DNA from 3 places in the Pseudomonas sp. LjRoot277 genome. Region 3 is predicted to be linked to each of the others. Evidence: predicted binding sites of a transcription regulator. Region 3 holds the regulator's gene; each other region holds the start of a gene.

What was found. The regulator sigma-54, encoded in region 3, starts transcription at its own class of promoters, with help from an activator protein. The targets are predictions, from matches to a motif close to ANTGGCATNNANNTTGCTNT.
Region 1: a site for sigma-54 is predicted at 2,160-2,179, ahead of ACSQ87_RS08645 (flagellar basal body rod protein FlgF). Genes of this name have one in related genera too.
Region 2: a site for sigma-54 is predicted at 2,042-2,061, ahead of ACSQ87_RS05205 (pilin). Genes of this name have one in related genera too.

The regions. Positions count from the first base shown of each region.
Region 1 covers NZ_CAXURI020000001.1:1,811,081-1,816,571, forward strand. Annotated here, with positions in the region: gene phhA (phenylalanine 4-monooxygenase) at 1-58, opposite strand, end outside; gene ACSQ87_RS08640 (sigma-54-dependent transcriptional regulator) at 339-1,898, shown strand; gene ACSQ87_RS08645 (flagellar basal body rod protein FlgF) at 2,234-2,974, shown strand; gene flgG (flagellar basal-body rod protein FlgG) at 3,020-3,805, shown strand; gene flgH (flagellar basal body L-ring protein FlgH) at 3,858-4,553, shown strand; gene ACSQ87_RS08660 (flagellar basal body P-ring protein FlgI) at 4,581-5,491, shown strand, end outside.
Region 2 covers NZ_CAXURI020000001.1:1,090,160-1,095,650, reverse strand. Annotated here, with positions in the region: gene ACSQ87_RS05220 (DUF748 domain-containing protein) at 1-309, shown strand, start outside; gene ACSQ87_RS05215 (DUF2845 domain-containing protein) at 309-605, shown strand; gene ACSQ87_RS05210 (BON domain-containing protein) at 907-1,260, opposite strand; gene ACSQ87_RS05205 (pilin) at 1,579-1,995, opposite strand; gene pilB (type IV-A pilus assembly ATPase PilB) at 2,223-3,923, shown strand; gene ACSQ87_RS05195 (type II secretion system F family protein) at 3,926-5,143, shown strand; gene ACSQ87_RS05190 (prepilin peptidase) at 5,145-5,491, shown strand, end outside.
Region 3 covers NZ_CAXURI020000001.1:5,859,463-5,864,953, forward strand. Annotated here, with positions in the region: gene lptC (LPS export ABC transporter periplasmic protein LptC) at 1-509, shown strand, start outside; gene lptA (lipopolysaccharide transport periplasmic protein LptA) at 496-1,044, shown strand; gene lptB (LPS export ABC transporter ATP-binding protein) at 1,044-1,769, shown strand; gene ACSQ87_RS27340 (RNA polymerase factor sigma-54) at 1,954-3,447, shown strand; gene hpf (ribosome hibernation-promoting factor, HPF/YfiA family) at 3,522-3,830, shown strand; gene ptsN (PTS IIA-like nitrogen regulatory protein PtsN) at 3,843-4,307, shown strand; gene rapZ (RNase adapter RapZ) at 4,310-5,167, shown strand; gene ACSQ87_RS27360 (HPr family phosphocarrier protein) at 5,183-5,458, shown strand.

The sequences.
Region 1 (5,491 bases), 4.0 Mb from region 3:
GGTAGTCGATAAAACCTTGCGCATCGGGCTCGCGAGCCACGTATTGCGTCTGCTTCATGCTGCTCTCCTGCTAGGGGATTTCGTTCTTGTTATGTCCTGCTATGGACCTAGAAATACCTCAAGAAATGCGGCGTTGCAGCACGTGAGCCGGGCTGTGCGTAGGAAAAATCATCGATTTTTGTAAAGTATTCGTTACGGATCGGCGGCTATGGCGCAGGGATTGAGATTTGCGGGTTTGAAATGGCGTGCAGGTGTCACATAATCTTGACGACTAAGTTGGCGCCTGTGCAGAAAAATCCTTGCTCAGGCCCTCGATCTCTCCTGTTTCGGGCCTTTATATGCGTATCAAAGTCCACTGCCAGAACCGCATCGGCATTCTGCGCGACATTCTCAACCTGCTGGTCGAGTACGGGATCAACGTCGCTCGCGGCGAGGTCGGCGGTGAGCAAGGCAACGCGATCTACCTGCATTGCCCGAACCTGATCAACATTCAGTTTCAGGCATTGCGTCCGAAATTCGAGTCGATTGCCGGGGTCTTCGGCGTCAAGCGCGTAGGGCTGATGCCCAGCGAACGTCGGCACATGGAACTCAATGCGTTGCTCGGCGCCCTGGAGTTTCCGGTGCTGTCGATCGACATGGGCGGCTCGATCGTCGCGGCCAACCGCGCGGCGGCGCAGTTGCTCGGCGTGCGGGTGGATGAGGTGCCGGGGATTCCGCTGTCGCGTTACGCCGAGGATTTCGACTTGCCGGAACTGGTGCGCGCCAACAAGTCACGGATCAATGGCTTGCGGGTGAAGGTGAAGGGCGACGTGTTTCTCGCCGACATCGCGCCACTGCAATCGGAGCATGACGACAGCGAAGCCATGGCCGGCGCGGTACTCACGCTACACCGCGCCGACCGGGTCGGTGAGCGCATCTATAACGTGCGCAAGCAGGAACTGCGAGGTTTCGACAGCATCTTCCAAAGCTCGAAGGTGATGGCCGCGGTGGTGCGCGAAGCCAGACGCATGGCGCCGCTGGATGCGCCGCTATTAATAGAAGGTGAAACCGGTACGGGTAAAGAGTTGTTGGCGCGCGCCTGTCACCTGGCCAGTCCGCGAGGGCAGTCGCCGTTGATGGCGCTCAACTGCGCCGGTCTGCCGGAATCCATGGCTGAGACGGAGTTGTTTGGCTACGGCCCCGGCGCTTTCGAAGGGGCGCGGGCAGAAGGCAAGCTCGGGCTGCTGGAGCTGACGGCGGGCGGTACGCTGTTTCTCGATGGCGTCGGGGAAATGAGCCCGCGCTTACAGGTGAAATTGCTGCGTTTCCTGCAGGACGGTTGCTTCCGTCGTGTGGGCAGTGATGAGGAGGTTTATCTGGATGTGCGGGTGATCTGCGCGACGCAGGTTGACCTGTCGGAATTGTGCGCACGAGGCGAGTTTCGCCAGGATTTGTATCACCGCTTGAACGTGCTTTCGCTGCACATCCCGCCACTGCGTGAATGCCTCGATGGTCTGACGCCTCTGGTGGAACACTTCCTCGATCAGGCCAGTCGGCAGATCGGTTGCCCGCTGCCGAAACTGGCGCCGGCGGCGATGGAGCGGCTCAGTCACTACCATTGGCCGGGCAATGTTCGGCAACTGGAAAACGTATTGTTCCAGGCGGTTTCCTTGTGCGAGGGCGGGACCGTCAAGGCCGAACATATTCGCCTGCCGGACTACGGCGTGCGTCAGCCGCTTGGCGATTTCTCGCTCGAGGGCGGGTTGGACGAGATTGTCGGGCGTTTCGAGAAAGCGGTATTGGAGCGCCTGTATTCCGAGCACCCGAGCAGTCGGCAGCTGGGCAAGCGGTTGGGGGTTTCGCACACCACCATTGCCAACAAGTTGCGTGAGTATGAGGTCGGCAAAGAACCGGGTTGAGATCCAACTGTGGCGAGGGGATTTATCCCCGTTGGGTGGCGAAGCCGCCCCGGTATTCTCTCAGTCACACCGCATCGGGCAGCTTTACGACTGCTTCGCAGCCGAACGGGGATAAATCCCCTCGCCACAGGGTTCTGCCAAGGCTGAGAGTTGCCACTTACCGGCATAACACCGCCGGTTTTTCGTCTTCGACACAATCCTCCAATCCCTCCTGAACCCCTCAAGTCCTTTGTTTGCCGGGCCCTGCGCCGCCAGAAAAAAGTTGGTCTGCAAATTGCTTATGGCTCAGCAGTACAGCAGTGGGCGGCAAACGTCCGGCATGCAGAGGAAAGAGTGTGGACAAGTACCTTTATGTGGCAATGACCGGCGCCAGCCAGAATGCACTGGCGCAGAAGGCTCATGCGAACAACCTGGCGAACATCTCCACCAACGGCTTCCAGAAAGACCTGGAGCAGGCTCGTTCGATGCCGGTGTTTGGTGACAGCTTTCCGGCGCGTGCGTTTGCCCTGTCCGAACGTCCGGCCACCGACTTCTCCCCTGGCGCATTGGTGGAAACCGGTCGCGACCTCGATGTCGCGGTGCAAGGCAATGGCTGGATCGCCGTGCAGAACCCGGACGGCGGTGAAAGCTACGTGCGCACCGGCAGCCTGAACGTCGACGCCCTGGGCGTGCTGCGGGCCGGCAACGGTATGCCGGTGATGGGCAATGGCGGGCCGATTGCCGTGCCGCCCGAGCAGCAAATCGAAGTGGGCGAGGACGGCACCATCAGCATTCGTGCGATGGGCGAAGGTCCTCGCGTGATGGCGGAAGTCGACCGCATCAAGCTGGTTAATCCTGACTTCAAGAACATGACCAAAGGCCTGGACGGTTCGATCCACACCAAGGACGGCAAGCCGGCGCAAGCCGATGCCGACGTCAAACTGGTGTCCGGTTTCCTTGAATCGAGCAACGTCAACGCCGTGGAAGAGATGACCTCGGTGCTGGCCCTGGCCAAGCAGTTCGAGCTGCACATCAAGATGATGAACACCGCCAAAGACGATGACCAGGCCATGGCTCGGGTCTTGCAGATCAGCTAATTATCAGAACGTCGCGCCGTAAAACAGGCGCACGAGGAGAATCGAATGCTTCCGGCTCTATGGGTTGCCAAAACAGGTCTGTCCGCCCAGGACACCAACCTGACGACCATTTCCAACAACCTGGCCAACGTGTCGACCACGGGTTTCAAACGTGACCGCGCCGAGTTCCAGGACTTGCTCTACCAGATCAAACGCCAGCCAGGCGCCCAGTCGACCCAGGACAGTGAACTGCCGTCGGGTCTGCAATTGGGTACCGGTGTGCGCATTATCGGCACCCAGAAAAACTTCACCGCCGGCAGCCTGCAAACCACCGAACAGCCGTTGGACATGGCCATCGACGGTCGCGGATTCTTCCAGATTCTGCAGCCGGATGGCACGACTTCCTACACCCGTGACGGTACGTTCCACCTGGATTCCAACGGTCAGATCGTGAACGCCAGCGGCTTCGCCCTGGAACCGGCCATTGTCATCCCGAACGATGCCCAGACCTTCACGGTCGGTCGCGACGGCACCGTGTCCATCACCGTTGCCGGCAACCCGGCATCCCAGGTGATCGGCAACCTGCAAACCGCCGACTTCATCAACCCGGCCGGTCTGCAGGCTGTGGGCAACAACCTGTTCCTGGAAACCGCTGCCAGCGGCGCGCCGCAAGTCGGCACCCCGGGCCTGGCCGGCTTCGGCACCACGCTGCAGAACACCCTGGAAACCTCCAACGTCAGCACCGTTGAAGAGATGGTCAACATGATCACCACTCAGCGCGCCTACGAGATGAACTCCAAGGTGATCTCCACTGCCGACCAGATGCTCTCGTTCGTAACGCAGAATCTGTAATCAAGTCTATGAGGCGGCCATGAGGCCGCCTGCAACACCGTGAGGTAGGGTCATGAATCGCTATGTATCTGTTCTGGCACTGAGTGGGATCGCCGCGCTTTCGGGTTGCGTCGGTCCGACGCCCAAGCCCAATGACCCTTACTACGCCCCGGTATTGCCGCGTACGCCGTTGCCGGCCGCCGCGAATAACGGCTCGATCTACCAGGCCGGTTTCGAACAGAACCTGTACAGCGACCGCAAGGCGTTCCGGGTCGGTGACATCATCACCATCACCCTGAACGAAAGAACCCAGGCCAGTAAAAACGCCAACTCGCAAGTGGCCAAGAACAGTAAGGCCGGCATTGGCCTGACGTCGCTGTTCGGCACAATCCCTCACGTCAACGATCCATTGGGTGACGGTGACCTGACGCTGAATGCGAGTTACAGCGGCGACCGCGCGACCAAGGGTGACAGCAAGGCCGGGCAGGGCAACAGCCTGACCGGTTCGATCACCGTGACCGTCGCCGACGTCTTGCCCAATGGCATCATTGCCGTGCGCGGCGAGAAGTGGATGACCCTCAATACCGGTGATGAACTGGTACGGATCGCCGGCCTCGTCCGGGCCGATGACATCGCGACCGATAACACGGTTTCGTCAACACGCATCGCCGATGCACGCATCACCTATTCGGGCACCGGTTCGTTTGCCGATGCGAGTCAGCCAGGCTGGTTCGACCGTTTCTTCCTCAGCCCGCTGTTCCCTTTCTAGGTGGCCACGTTGAATTTCAAAAGCCTGATGGTGGCCGCACTGTTGCTGTCTGCGGCCTTCAACGCTCAAGCCGAGCGGCTGAAGGATATCGCCAGTATTTCCGGCGTACGTTCCAACCAATTGATCGGCTACGGCCTGGTGGTCGGGCTTAACGGTACCGGTGACCAGACGACGCAGACGCCGTTCACCCTGCAAACCTTCAACAACATGCTCTCGCAGTTCGGTATCAAGGTGCCGGCCGGTTCGGGCAACGTGCAGTTGAAGAACGTCGCGGCAGTGTCGATCAGTGCTGATTTGCCGGCGTTCGCCAAGCCAGGTCAACAGGTCGACATTACCGTATCGTCCATCGGTAACTCCAAGAGCCTGCGCGGCGGCACCTTGCTGCTGACGCCGCTCAAGGGTATCGACGGCAACGTCTATGCGGTCGCTCAGGGCAACCTGGTGGTCGGCGGTTTTGATGCCGAAGGTCGTGACGGTTCGAAGATCACTGTCAACGTTCCGTCGGCCGGTCGTATCCCGGGCGGTGCGTCGGTGGAGCGTTCGGTGCCGAGCGGTTTCAATCAGGGCAACAGCCTGACCCTGAACCTCAATCGTTCGGACTTCACCACGGCCAAGCGCATCGTCGACAAGATCAACAATATGCTCGGCCCTGGCGTTGCCCAGGCCATCGACGGCGGTTCGATTCGTGTCAGCGCGCCACTCGATCCAAGTCAGCGCGTCGACTATTTGTCGATCATCGAGAACCTTGAAGTCGACCCGGGTCAGGCGGTGGCGAAAGTCATCATCAACTCGCGGACCGGCACCATCGTGATCGGCCAGAACGTCAAGGTTTCCCCGGCCGCCGTGACTCACGGCAGCCTGACCGTGACCATCACCGAAGACCCGATCGTCAGCCAGCCCGGCCCTCTGTCCAATGGGCAGACGGCGGTCGTGCCGCG
Region 2 (5,491 bases), 4.8 Mb from region 3:
GATAACGAGAAAGGTCCGCTGCTGGAAGGGATCTATCGCACGCGCCTGAAGACGCAGCCACCCGCCGAATGGAAGGATCTTGGCAAGGAAGAACGCACGGTAAAAATGCGCGAAGGCGTGATCAAGTTCTGGAGTTCCAGCGACGTGCTGTTGCGTCAGTTGGGTCAGGAACGCGCCAGCAGCATCAAGGACTATCTGGTCGACAAGGGTCAGTTGGCCGATGACCGCGTGTACTTCATCGACGCTAACCTCGGCGAGGCGGAAAGTGACGGTCGGGTGGTTACGCCACTGCATCTGGACGCCGAGTGATGGGCGCGAAATGGCTGATGAGCCTGGCTCTGGCGATGGCCGCCAGTCAGGCCTCGGCAGCCGATACCCTGCGCTGCGGCAGTCAATTGGTCAGTGTCGGGGACAGGTCCAGCGAAGTGTTGCAGAAATGCGGAGAACCGGTCAGCCGTGATCTGTTGGGCTACAAGCGCAGCGCTAACCGACGGGAAGAGTTTCAAGTCGAGGAATGGACCTACGGGCCCAACGGCGGGATGTACCAGTACCTGCGTTTTGAAGGTAATCGTTTGAAGCAGATCACCAGCAAGCGCGGTAACTGAACCCACCACAACCCTAATGTGGGAGCGGCGGTGCGACGATTCGACTTGCTCGCGAATGCGGACTCACATACAACATTGATGTGGACTGACACACCGCTTTCGCGAGCAAGTCGAATCGTCGCACCGCCGCTCCCACATTTTGTTTTGCGTCGCTCAAAAATAGAACAGGCCCCTGACACGAATGCCGGGGCCTGTAATGGCCACATCCTTATGGCCTTTCGCATGAACTCTCCTGAGGCGGCAGACGTATTGCTCGGCCCGTCTGCCGCGCCTTCTCCCAGTCCAGGCGAGAAGCCTTGCCTTACTCGGCTTTCAGGCCGTCAGCGGAGACCGCTTTGACGCCTTTGATTTTCTTGGTGATCGCCACGGCGGTGGCTTTCTGAGCGTCAGTTACCGCAACGGTAGACGACAGAGACACTACGCCTTTGTTGGTTTCGACTTTGATGTCGGTACCAGGAATGCCTTTTTCAGTCACCAGGTCTGTTTTGACTTTGGTGGTGATCCAGGTATCGGAAACATCCTCTTTCGCTTCAGTAACCTCACCAGCGGCCAGCATCATAGGTGCTTGAGTGGCTTGGGTTTGAGCAAATGCAGCGTTGGCCATGGTCAGGGTCAGCGCGGTAGCAGTAGCGGCAGCGATAGCGAACTTCTTCATACGAGTAACTCCTGTTTTTCATAAAGTCTGCTGCGTGTCTTGTCAGCAGGGTTACTGGAGATATTGCGAACGCTATGCCAACTTTGAGACAGACAATAAATACATATAAATCAATAGCTTATAAAAACACCTGATTTTCGGATTCATGCAAAATGCATGACTTCAAAATTATCGACATGCAAGTTGCGGGTTTTACCGCAGGCCTAAGGCCATGAATTGTCGGGATTTTCTTGTTTTTCGAAATTGGAGGGTGTCCTTCTAACAAAAAGCCCCGCTTTTCAGGGCGGGGCTTTGCCTTTCAAGAAAACTGCCGAGCAGTTATGTTGCCGAACCGGTGCAACCTTTAGGCAAGAAGTCCTGCTGAGCGTTGCTGGTGCAAACCCAGCCAGTCGTCGAGCGCGTCAGCGTGACCGTCTTGCCTAAAACCGGTGCAGGCGCGTTAACGATCGTACAAACAATGGTCCCAGCACCATCCGTGGCTGTACCGGACGCTGTCACCGTGCAGTTTGAAGTTGTGGCAGCCCCACCAATTGCCGCCACATTCGCCGGACTGGTCCCGTTATTCATAAGTTCTTCAAATGGCACTTTCAACGCCGAAATCTCTGCCAGGCCAGCGGTGACCTTGGCCTTCGCTTGATATTTGGAGTACATCGGCAACGCAAACGTCGCCAGAATCCCGATGATCGCCACCACGATCAGCAGCTCGATCAGGGTAAAACCTTTTTGAGTCTTCATAGACAAGCTCCATGCATGAGTCGAAATCTCATGATCTGAACTAGCCGCAGCACAGCCCATGCCAAAGCGCCGCGCCCCCTGTTGGCGGGGACGTGAGGCGAGTGCAACGCCCTTTCCTACCCCCAGAATCCGCACTATCTGACACTTTTTGTCACCTGAACGCCGCTGGTTTGGTTCCTTCCCTTGACTAGGCTATAAGTCATGAACTGTCTGCGTCCGGTATCCCAATGAATGACATCGCCCTTAGCGGTCTGGCCAAGCAATTGGTCCTGGCCGAGCTGCTCACTGACAAAAGCGCGCAACAGGCGTATCAGCAAGCCCAACGCAACAAAATATCCCTGGTCAGTTATCTGGTGCAGAACACACTGGTGAAGAGTCGCCAGGTCGCCGAGATCGCTTCGGAACACTTCGGCATGGCCTTGCTCGACCTCAACTGTCTGGACAAGGAAACCCAACCCAAGGGTCTGGTCAGCGAGAAGCTGATTCGCCAGCACCACGCCCTGCCCCTCTGGCGGCGCGGCAACAAATTATTTGTGGGCGTTTCCGACCCGACCAATCATCAAGCCATCAATGACATCCAGTTCAGTACCGGGCTGAATACCGAAGCCATCCTGGTGGAGGAAGACAAGCTCAGCGACGCCATCGAAAAATTCTTCGACACCCAAGGCACCGGCCTGGAAGACATGGCCGACGTTGACCTCGATGGCGTGGACATCGAGTCGATCGATGACAACAAGCAAGACGCCATCGCCGGACAGGATGCCGATGACGCGCCCGTGGTGCGCTTCGTCCACAAGATGCTGCTGGATGCGATCAAAAGCGGCTCTTCCGACCTGCATTTCGAGCCCTACGAAAAAACCTACCGCGTGCGGATGCGCACCGACGGTATCTTGCGTGAAGTCGCCAAGCCACCGATTCACCTGGCCAATCGCATCGCCGCGCGGCTGAAAGTCATGGCCAGCCTCGACATCTCCGAACGGCGTCGGCCTCAAGACGGGCGGATCAAGATGCGCCTGTCCAAGAGCAAATCCATCGACTTTCGGGTCAATACCCTGCCGACCCTGTGGGGCGAGAAAGTGGTGATCCGGATCCTCGACCCGTCCAGCGCTCAAATGGGCATCGACGCCCTCGGCTATGAGCCCGATCAGAAAGACCTGTACATGGCCGCCCTCAAGCAGCCACAGGGGATGATTCTGGTGACCGGGCCCACCGGCTCGGGCAAGACCGTGTCGCTCTACACCGGGCTGAACATTCTCAACACCGTGGACATCAACATCTCCACCGCCGAAGACCCGGTTGAGATCAACATGGAGGGCATCAACCAGGTCAGCGTCAATCCCAAACAGGGAATGGATTTCGCCCAGGCGCTGCGCTCGTTTCTGCGTCAGGACCCGGACGTGATCATGGTCGGCGAGATCCGCGACCTCGAAACCGCCGAAATCGCCATTAAAGCCGCCCAGACCGGACACCTGGTGCTGTCGACCCTGCACACCAACAGCGCCGCCGAAACCCTGACTCGCCTGCACAACATGGGCATTGCGGGTTTCAACATTGCCACCTCGATCAGCCTGATCATTGCCCAGCGCCTGGCACGCAAGTTGTGCAGCCAGTGCAAGAAACCCATCGATATTCCCCGGGAGGCGCTGCTCAGGGAAGGCTTCCCCGAGGAACGCATCGGCTCATTCACGATCTATGAGCCTGTCGGTTGCGATCAGTGCAACGGCGGTTACAAAGGCCGAGTCGGGATTTACGAAGTGGTGAAGAACACACAGGACCTGCAACGGCTGATCATGGCCGAAGGCAATTCACTGGAAATCGACAGTCAAATGCGTAAAGACGGCTTCAACGACCTGCGCACGTCAGGCTTGCTCAAGGCCATGCAAGGCATCACCAGCCTTGAAGAAATCAACCGGGTCACCAAGGACTGAATATGGCGGTCAAAGCAGCAAAAATCAGCGTCTATGCCTGGGAAGGCACAGACCGCAAAGGCACCAAAATGACGGGCGAATTGAGCGGTCAGAATCCGGCGTTGATCAAGGCCCAATTGCGCAAGCAGGGCATCACCCCCGGCAAGGTACGCAAGAAGTCCACCTCGATTTTCAACCTGGGCAAGCGCATCAAGGCCCAGGACATCGCCCTGTTCACCCGGCAGATGGCGACCATGATGAAGGCCGGCGTACCGCTGTTGCAGTCTTTCGACATCATCGGTGAAGGCTTCGATAACCCGGCCATGCGCACACTGATTGACGAGGTGAAACAGGAAGTCGCGGCGGGTAACAGCTTCGCCGCCTCCCTGCGCAAAAAGCCTCAGTATTTCGATGAGCTCTACTGCAACCTGGTCGATGCTGGCGAGCAGGCCGGTGCCCTCGATACCCTGCTGGAGAGAGTGGCGACCTATAAGGAAAAAAGCGAAAGCCTCAAGGCCAAGATCAAGAAAGCCATGACCTACCCACTGGCAGTGGTGTTCGTCGCGATCATTGTGACCGGGATTCTGCTGGTCAAAGTGGTGCCGCAGTTCGAATCGGTGTTCAAAGGGTTTGGTGCCGAATTGCCAGCCTTCACGGTGATGGTCATCGGCCTCTCGGAGTTCATGCAGGACTGGTGGTGGGCGATGCTCGGCGTGCTGATCGCGGCCATCTTCGGTGTGCGCCACGCGTTTAAAACGTCGCAAACCTTTCGGGATCGAATGGACACCTGGCTGCTGAAATTGCCGCTGATTGGCACGCTGATGTACAAATCCGCCGTGGCCCGTTACGCCCGCACGCTGTCGACTACCTTTGCGGCAGGTGTGCCACTGGTGGAAGCCCTGGATTCGGTGGCCGGCGCTACCGGCAACATCGTGTTCAAGCGCGCGGTGCTGCGCATCAAGCAGGACGTATCCACTGGGATGCAACTGAACTTCTCCATGCGTGCCTCCGGCATTTTTCCGAATATGGCGATCCAGATGACCGCGATTGGCGAAGAGTCCGGCGCGCTGGACGATATGCTCGACAAGGTCGCGAGCTTCTATGAGGACGAAGTGGACAACATGGTCGATAACCTCACCAGTCTGATGGAGCCGTTCATTATGGTGGTGCTGGGTGTTATCGTCGGTGGCCTGGTGGTTGCAATGTACCTGCCCATCTTCCAACTCGGCACAGCGATCTGACATGCCCTTGAACGACATTCTGACCCTCCACCCATTGACCTTCGTGATCGCAGCCCTGTTGGTCGGCCTGCTGATTGGCAGCTTTCTCAATGTGGTGGTCTGGCGCCTGCCAAAAATGCTTGACCGCGAATGGCGTGAGGAGGCCCGTGAAGTGTTGGGCTTGCCAGGCGAAACACCACTGCCAACCTTCAACCTGATGCTGCCCCATTCCCAGTGCCCACATTGCGGCCATCGAATCCGCGCCTGGGAAAACATTCCGTTGCTCAGTTATCTGTTTTTACGGGGGCGATGCTCGAACTGCGCAGCAGCCATCAGCAAGCGCTACCCGCTGACCGAACTGGCCTGCGG
Region 3 (5,491 bases):
TCGGCTACTGGAACATCAGCCCGGAACGCTTCCTCGATCAGCCGGTGGCAAAGATCGATGAAACCGCGATCGACTATTACGCGATCAACGCCCACAGCGTGCAATACCTGCCGGACGGCAAACTGCAATACGAAATGACGTCCGACAAGGTTGAACACCTGAAAGCCACCGAAGTGACGCTGTTGACCAATCCCGACCTGAACATGTTCCGCGGCACCGAGTTTCCGTGGCATGTCCAGAGCGAGCACGGCGAAGTGAATCCCGACGGCACTCAGGTCGAACTGATTGACTCGGTGCGCATCACGCGCTTCGACGAGAAAAACCGCAAGACCCTGATTACCACCACCCGCATGACAGTGTTCCCGCAGCAGCAATATGCGCAGACCGAGCAACCCGTTAGAATCGACGGCGCTGGTGGTGTGTCGACTGGCAAGGGAATGAAAGCGTATTTGAAAGAAAGCAGGATACACCTGCTATCTAACGTAAGAGGACAGTATGAGGCTCGTTAAAACCCTCCCTATTTTGCTCGGTCTGAGCGCAGCACTGGGAAGCGTGAGCGCCTGGGCTCTGCCGACCGATCAAGCGCAGCCTATCCGCATCCAGGCCGACGACGCCCAGCTGGACGACAAGAATGGCATTGCCACCTATAAAGGTGACGTGATCATCACTCAGGGCTCGATGATCGTTAAAGGTAATACTGTGACCATCACCCGCACCCCGACCGGCGACATCGACGTGGTGACTTCGGTGGGCAACCTCGCCTATTTCGAGCAACTGCAAACCCAGGGCGACACCAAGCCTGTTCAGGGCTGGGGAGTGACTATTCAGTACCACGCCTCGCAAAACCGCGTTGTGCTGATCGACAAGGCGAAAGTCATCGACAAGGACAACAACGTCACCCAAGGCGAGAAAATCGTCTACGACACGGTCAAAAAGCTTGCGAGCGCCGGTCGCGCGACGGGCAACAAGGTCACCGAGTCGCGTCCGCGCATCGACATGGTGATCCAGCCGAAGAAGAAAACCGACGAGCAAAAGGCCCAGTAATGGCAACTCTGAAAGCTCAGCATCTGGCCAAGAGCTACAAGAGCCGCCAGGTCGTGCGCGACGTCAGCCTGTCGATCGACAGCGGTCAGATCGTCGGCCTGCTGGGTCCCAACGGCGCCGGCAAGACCACCTGCTTTTACATGATTGTCGGCCTGGTACAGGCCGATCAGGGCCGCGTACTGATTGACGACCTGGATGTCAGCCACCAGCCTATGCACGGTCGTGCGAAGGCCGGCATCGGCTATCTTCCGCAAGAAGCATCGATCTTCCGCAAACTCTCGGTAGCCGACAACATAATGGCGATCCTCGAGACCCGCAAGGAACTCGACAAGGGCGGTCGTCGCAAAGAGCTGGAAAGCCTGTTGCAGGAATTCCACATCAGCCACATCCGCGACAATCTCGGCATGAGCCTGTCCGGTGGTGAACGCCGCCGCGTGGAAATCGCCCGGGCACTGGCCACCAACCCGAAATTCATCCTGCTCGACGAACCGTTCGCCGGCGTGGACCCGATTTCGGTGGGCGATATCAAACAGATCATCTATCACCTCAAGGCCAAGGGCATTGGCGTGCTGATCACTGACCACAACGTCCGTGAAACCCTGGATATCTGCGAAACCGCCTACATCGTCAATGATGGCCAGCTGATCGCCGAAGGTGACTCTGCCACCATCCTGGCCAACGACCTGGTCAAGGAAGTGTATCTGGGCCATGAGTTCCGCCTGTAAGCACTGAGGTGTCTGGCTGGTTGCTCGGGCGCTTGTCTCGATAAAAAATCAACATTTTTTTATTGTTACAGCGCTCTAGGCAAACGCTGCAGTTTCGGGCATATAATTTGCTTATGTTTGGCGCTCCGGCGCCCTGTAGTGGATGGCGCATGTGCGCCGGCGAATAAGGTGTTAAGCCCCTGCCATGAAACCATCGCTAGTCTTGAGAATGGGCCAGCAGCTGACGATGACACCGCAGCTGCAACAGGCCATCCGCCTGCTCCAATTGTCGACCCTGGACCTGCAACAGGAAATCCAGGAGGCCCTGGAGTCCAATCCGATGCTCGAACGCCAGGAAGAAGGCGACGACTTCGATAACGCCGACCCCTTGGCCGACAAAGCCGAACAGCAACCCAACGTCGACATTCAGGAACCCTCCTACCAGGAAACCGCCCCGACGGTTGATAACCTCGAGGAAGGCGACTGGAACGAGCGCATCCCCAACGAACTGCCCGTCGATACCGCGTGGGAAGACGTCTACCAGACCAGCGCCAGCAGCCTGCCGAGCAACGATGACGACGAGTGGGACTTCACCACCCGGACATCGGCCGGCGAAAGCCTGCAAAGCCATCTGTTGTGGCAACTGAACCTGGCCCCGATGTCCGACACCGATCGCCTGATCGCCGTGACCCTGATCGACTGCATCAACAATCAGGGCTACCTGGACGAAACCCTCGAGGAGATTCTCGAAGCCTTCGACCCGGAACTGGACATCGAACTGGACGAAATCGAAGCCGTCCTGCACCGCATCCAGCAATTCGAACCGGCCGGCATCGGCGCCCGCAACCTGGGCGAATGCCTGCTGCTGCAATTGCGCCAGTTGCCCGCCAAGACGCCTTGGCTGGTCGAGGCCAAACGCCTGGTCACCGATTACATCGACCTGCTCGGCAGCCGCGATTACAGCCAGCTGATGCGTCGCATGAAGCTCAAGGAAGACGAACTGCGCCAGGTGATTGAACTGGTGCAGAGCCTCAACCCGCGCCCAGGCTCGCAAATCGAGTCCAGCGAAGCCGAATACGTCGTTCCCGACGTGATCGTACGCAAGGACAACGAGCGCTGGCTGGTGGAGCTGAACCAGGAATCCGTGCCACGACTGCGGGTCAACGCTCAATACGCCGGTTTCGTACGCCGCGCCGACACCAGCGCCGACAACACCTTCATGCGCAATCAGTTGCAAGAGGCCCGCTGGTTCATCAAGAGCCTGCAAAGCCGCAACGAAACCCTGATGAAAGTCGCCACTCAGATCGTCGAGCATCAGCGCGGCTTTCTTGAATACGGCGACGAAGCCATGAAACCGCTGGTCCTGCATGACATCGCCGAAGCGGTGGGCATGCACGAGTCGACGATTTCACGGGTGACCACGCAGAAATTCATGCATACCCCACGGGGCATATATGAACTGAAATACTTTTTCTCCAGCCACGTCAGCACCTCCGAGGGCGGTGAATGCTCGTCCACGGCGATCCGCGCGATCATCAAAAAACTGGTTGCCGCGGAAAATCAGAAAAAGCCGTTGAGTGACAGCAAGATCGCTGGTTTACTGGAGGCACAAGGCATTCAGGTGGCTCGCCGCACCGTCGCCAAGTACCGCGAATCCCTCGGGATCGCGCCTTCGAGCGAACGTAAGCGGTTGATGTAGAGCCACGCCACAGCGTTCCAGTGGCAGGCATTTCTGCCTGCCGCTTTATGCACTGGCAACGAAGGAGAAGCTGTATGCAAGTCAACATCAGTGGACACCAACTGGAAGTGACCGAACCTCTTCGCACCTACATCGGCGAAAAACTCGAACGATTAGAGAGGCATTTCGACAAGATCACCAACGTGCAGGTCACGATGACGGTCGAAAAGCTCAAGCAGAAAATCGAAGCCACGCTGCATATTCCCGGCAATGAAGTGGTCGCAAACGCGGAGCATACCGATATGTACGCGGCGATCGACGCACTGACCGACAAGCTGGATAAACAACTCAAAAAGCATAAGGAAAAGACCCAAAGCCTCCTTCAGGGCGCGACCGGTCGTTAACACTCCCAACCCATGATCCGACTTGAAAGTATCCTGACCCCCGGCCGTTCCCTCGTGAACGTGCCGGGCGGCAGTAAAAAGAAAGCCCTCGAGCAAATTGCCAACCTTATCCACAAAGAAGTGCCGGATCTGGAGATGCAAGATGTCTTCGAGGCTCTGATTGCCCGTGAAAAACTCGGTTCAACCGGTTTTGGCAACGGCATCGCCATTCCCCACTGCCGCCTGAAGGGCTGTACCTCACCCATCAGCGCCCTGATGCACCTTGATGCACCCATAGATTTCGACGCCATCGACGGCGCCCCGGTTGACCTGCTGTTCGTTCTGCTGGTCCCGGAAGCCGCTACCGATGCGCACCTGGAGTTACTGCGCCAGATCGCCAGCATGCTCGACCGCAAGGAAGTGCGCGAAAAACTGCGCAGCGCCCCGAGCAATGAAGCCTTGTATCAGGTTGTCCTGGACGAGCAAAACGGTCATTAATCATGCGCTTGATCATCGTCAGTGGCCGCTCCGGCTCAGGTAAAAGTACCGCACTCGATGTTCTCGAGGACAACGGCTACTACTGCATCGACAACCTGCCCGCCGGTCTGTTGCCGGAACTGGCCGAACGCGCGTTGATTCACACCGAGCTGGCACAACCGCTGGTTGCCGTATCCATCGATGCGCGTAACTTGCCGAGTCATTTGTCGCGGTTTCCCGAACTGCTGGAAGAAGTGCGCAGCCGGCACATCCAGTGTGATGTGCTTTATCTGGACGCCGATGAAGAAACCTTGCTCAAACGTTTCTCGGAAACCCGCCGTCGTCACCCGCTAAGCAATGCCAATCGCTCGCTGGCCGAGGCCATCAACGATGAGACCGCCCTGCTCGGGCCGATTGCCGACCTCGCCGATCTCAAAGTAAACACCACCAACCTGAACCTGTATCAGCTGCGAGATACCATCAAGCTGCGCCTGCTTAACCAGCCGGAACCCGGTACGGCGTTTCTGGTGGAGTCTTTCGGCTTCAAGCGTGGCATGCCGGTTGACGCTGATCTGGTGTTCGACGTGCGCTGCCTGCCGAACCCTTACTGGAAACCAGAGTTGCGCGATCAATCCGGGCTTGACCAACCGGTTGCCGAGTACCTGGCGGCACAGCCGGACGTCGAAGAGATGTTCCAGGACATCTCCACCTACTTGCTCAAGTGGCTACCACGCTTTGCCGCCAGCAACCGCGCTTATGTCACCATTGCCATTGGCTGCACCGGCGGCCATCACCGCTCCGTCTACCTGACCGAACGTCTGGGCCAGGCCCTGCAAAAATCCCTGAAGAACGTCCAGGTTCGCCACCGCGACCTCAGCTAAAGGATTCACACCGCGATGCCTGCTCTGGAAATTGAAATCATCAACAAGCTGGGCCTGCATGCCCGCGCTTCTGCAAAATTCGTTGGCGTCGCCGGTGAATTCAAGGATTGCACGATCAGAGTAGGACGCACGCCGGAATCCACGGTCGACGGAAAAAGCATCATGGCAATGATGATGCTCGCTGCGGGCAAGGGCACCAAAATCCACCTGAGCACCGAAGGTGAACAGGCTGATGAGGCGCTGCAGGCATTGGTGAACTTGATCAATGACTACTTCGGCGAAGGCGAATAACGCCTCGCCCTGTAGCAGCTGCCGAAGGCTGCG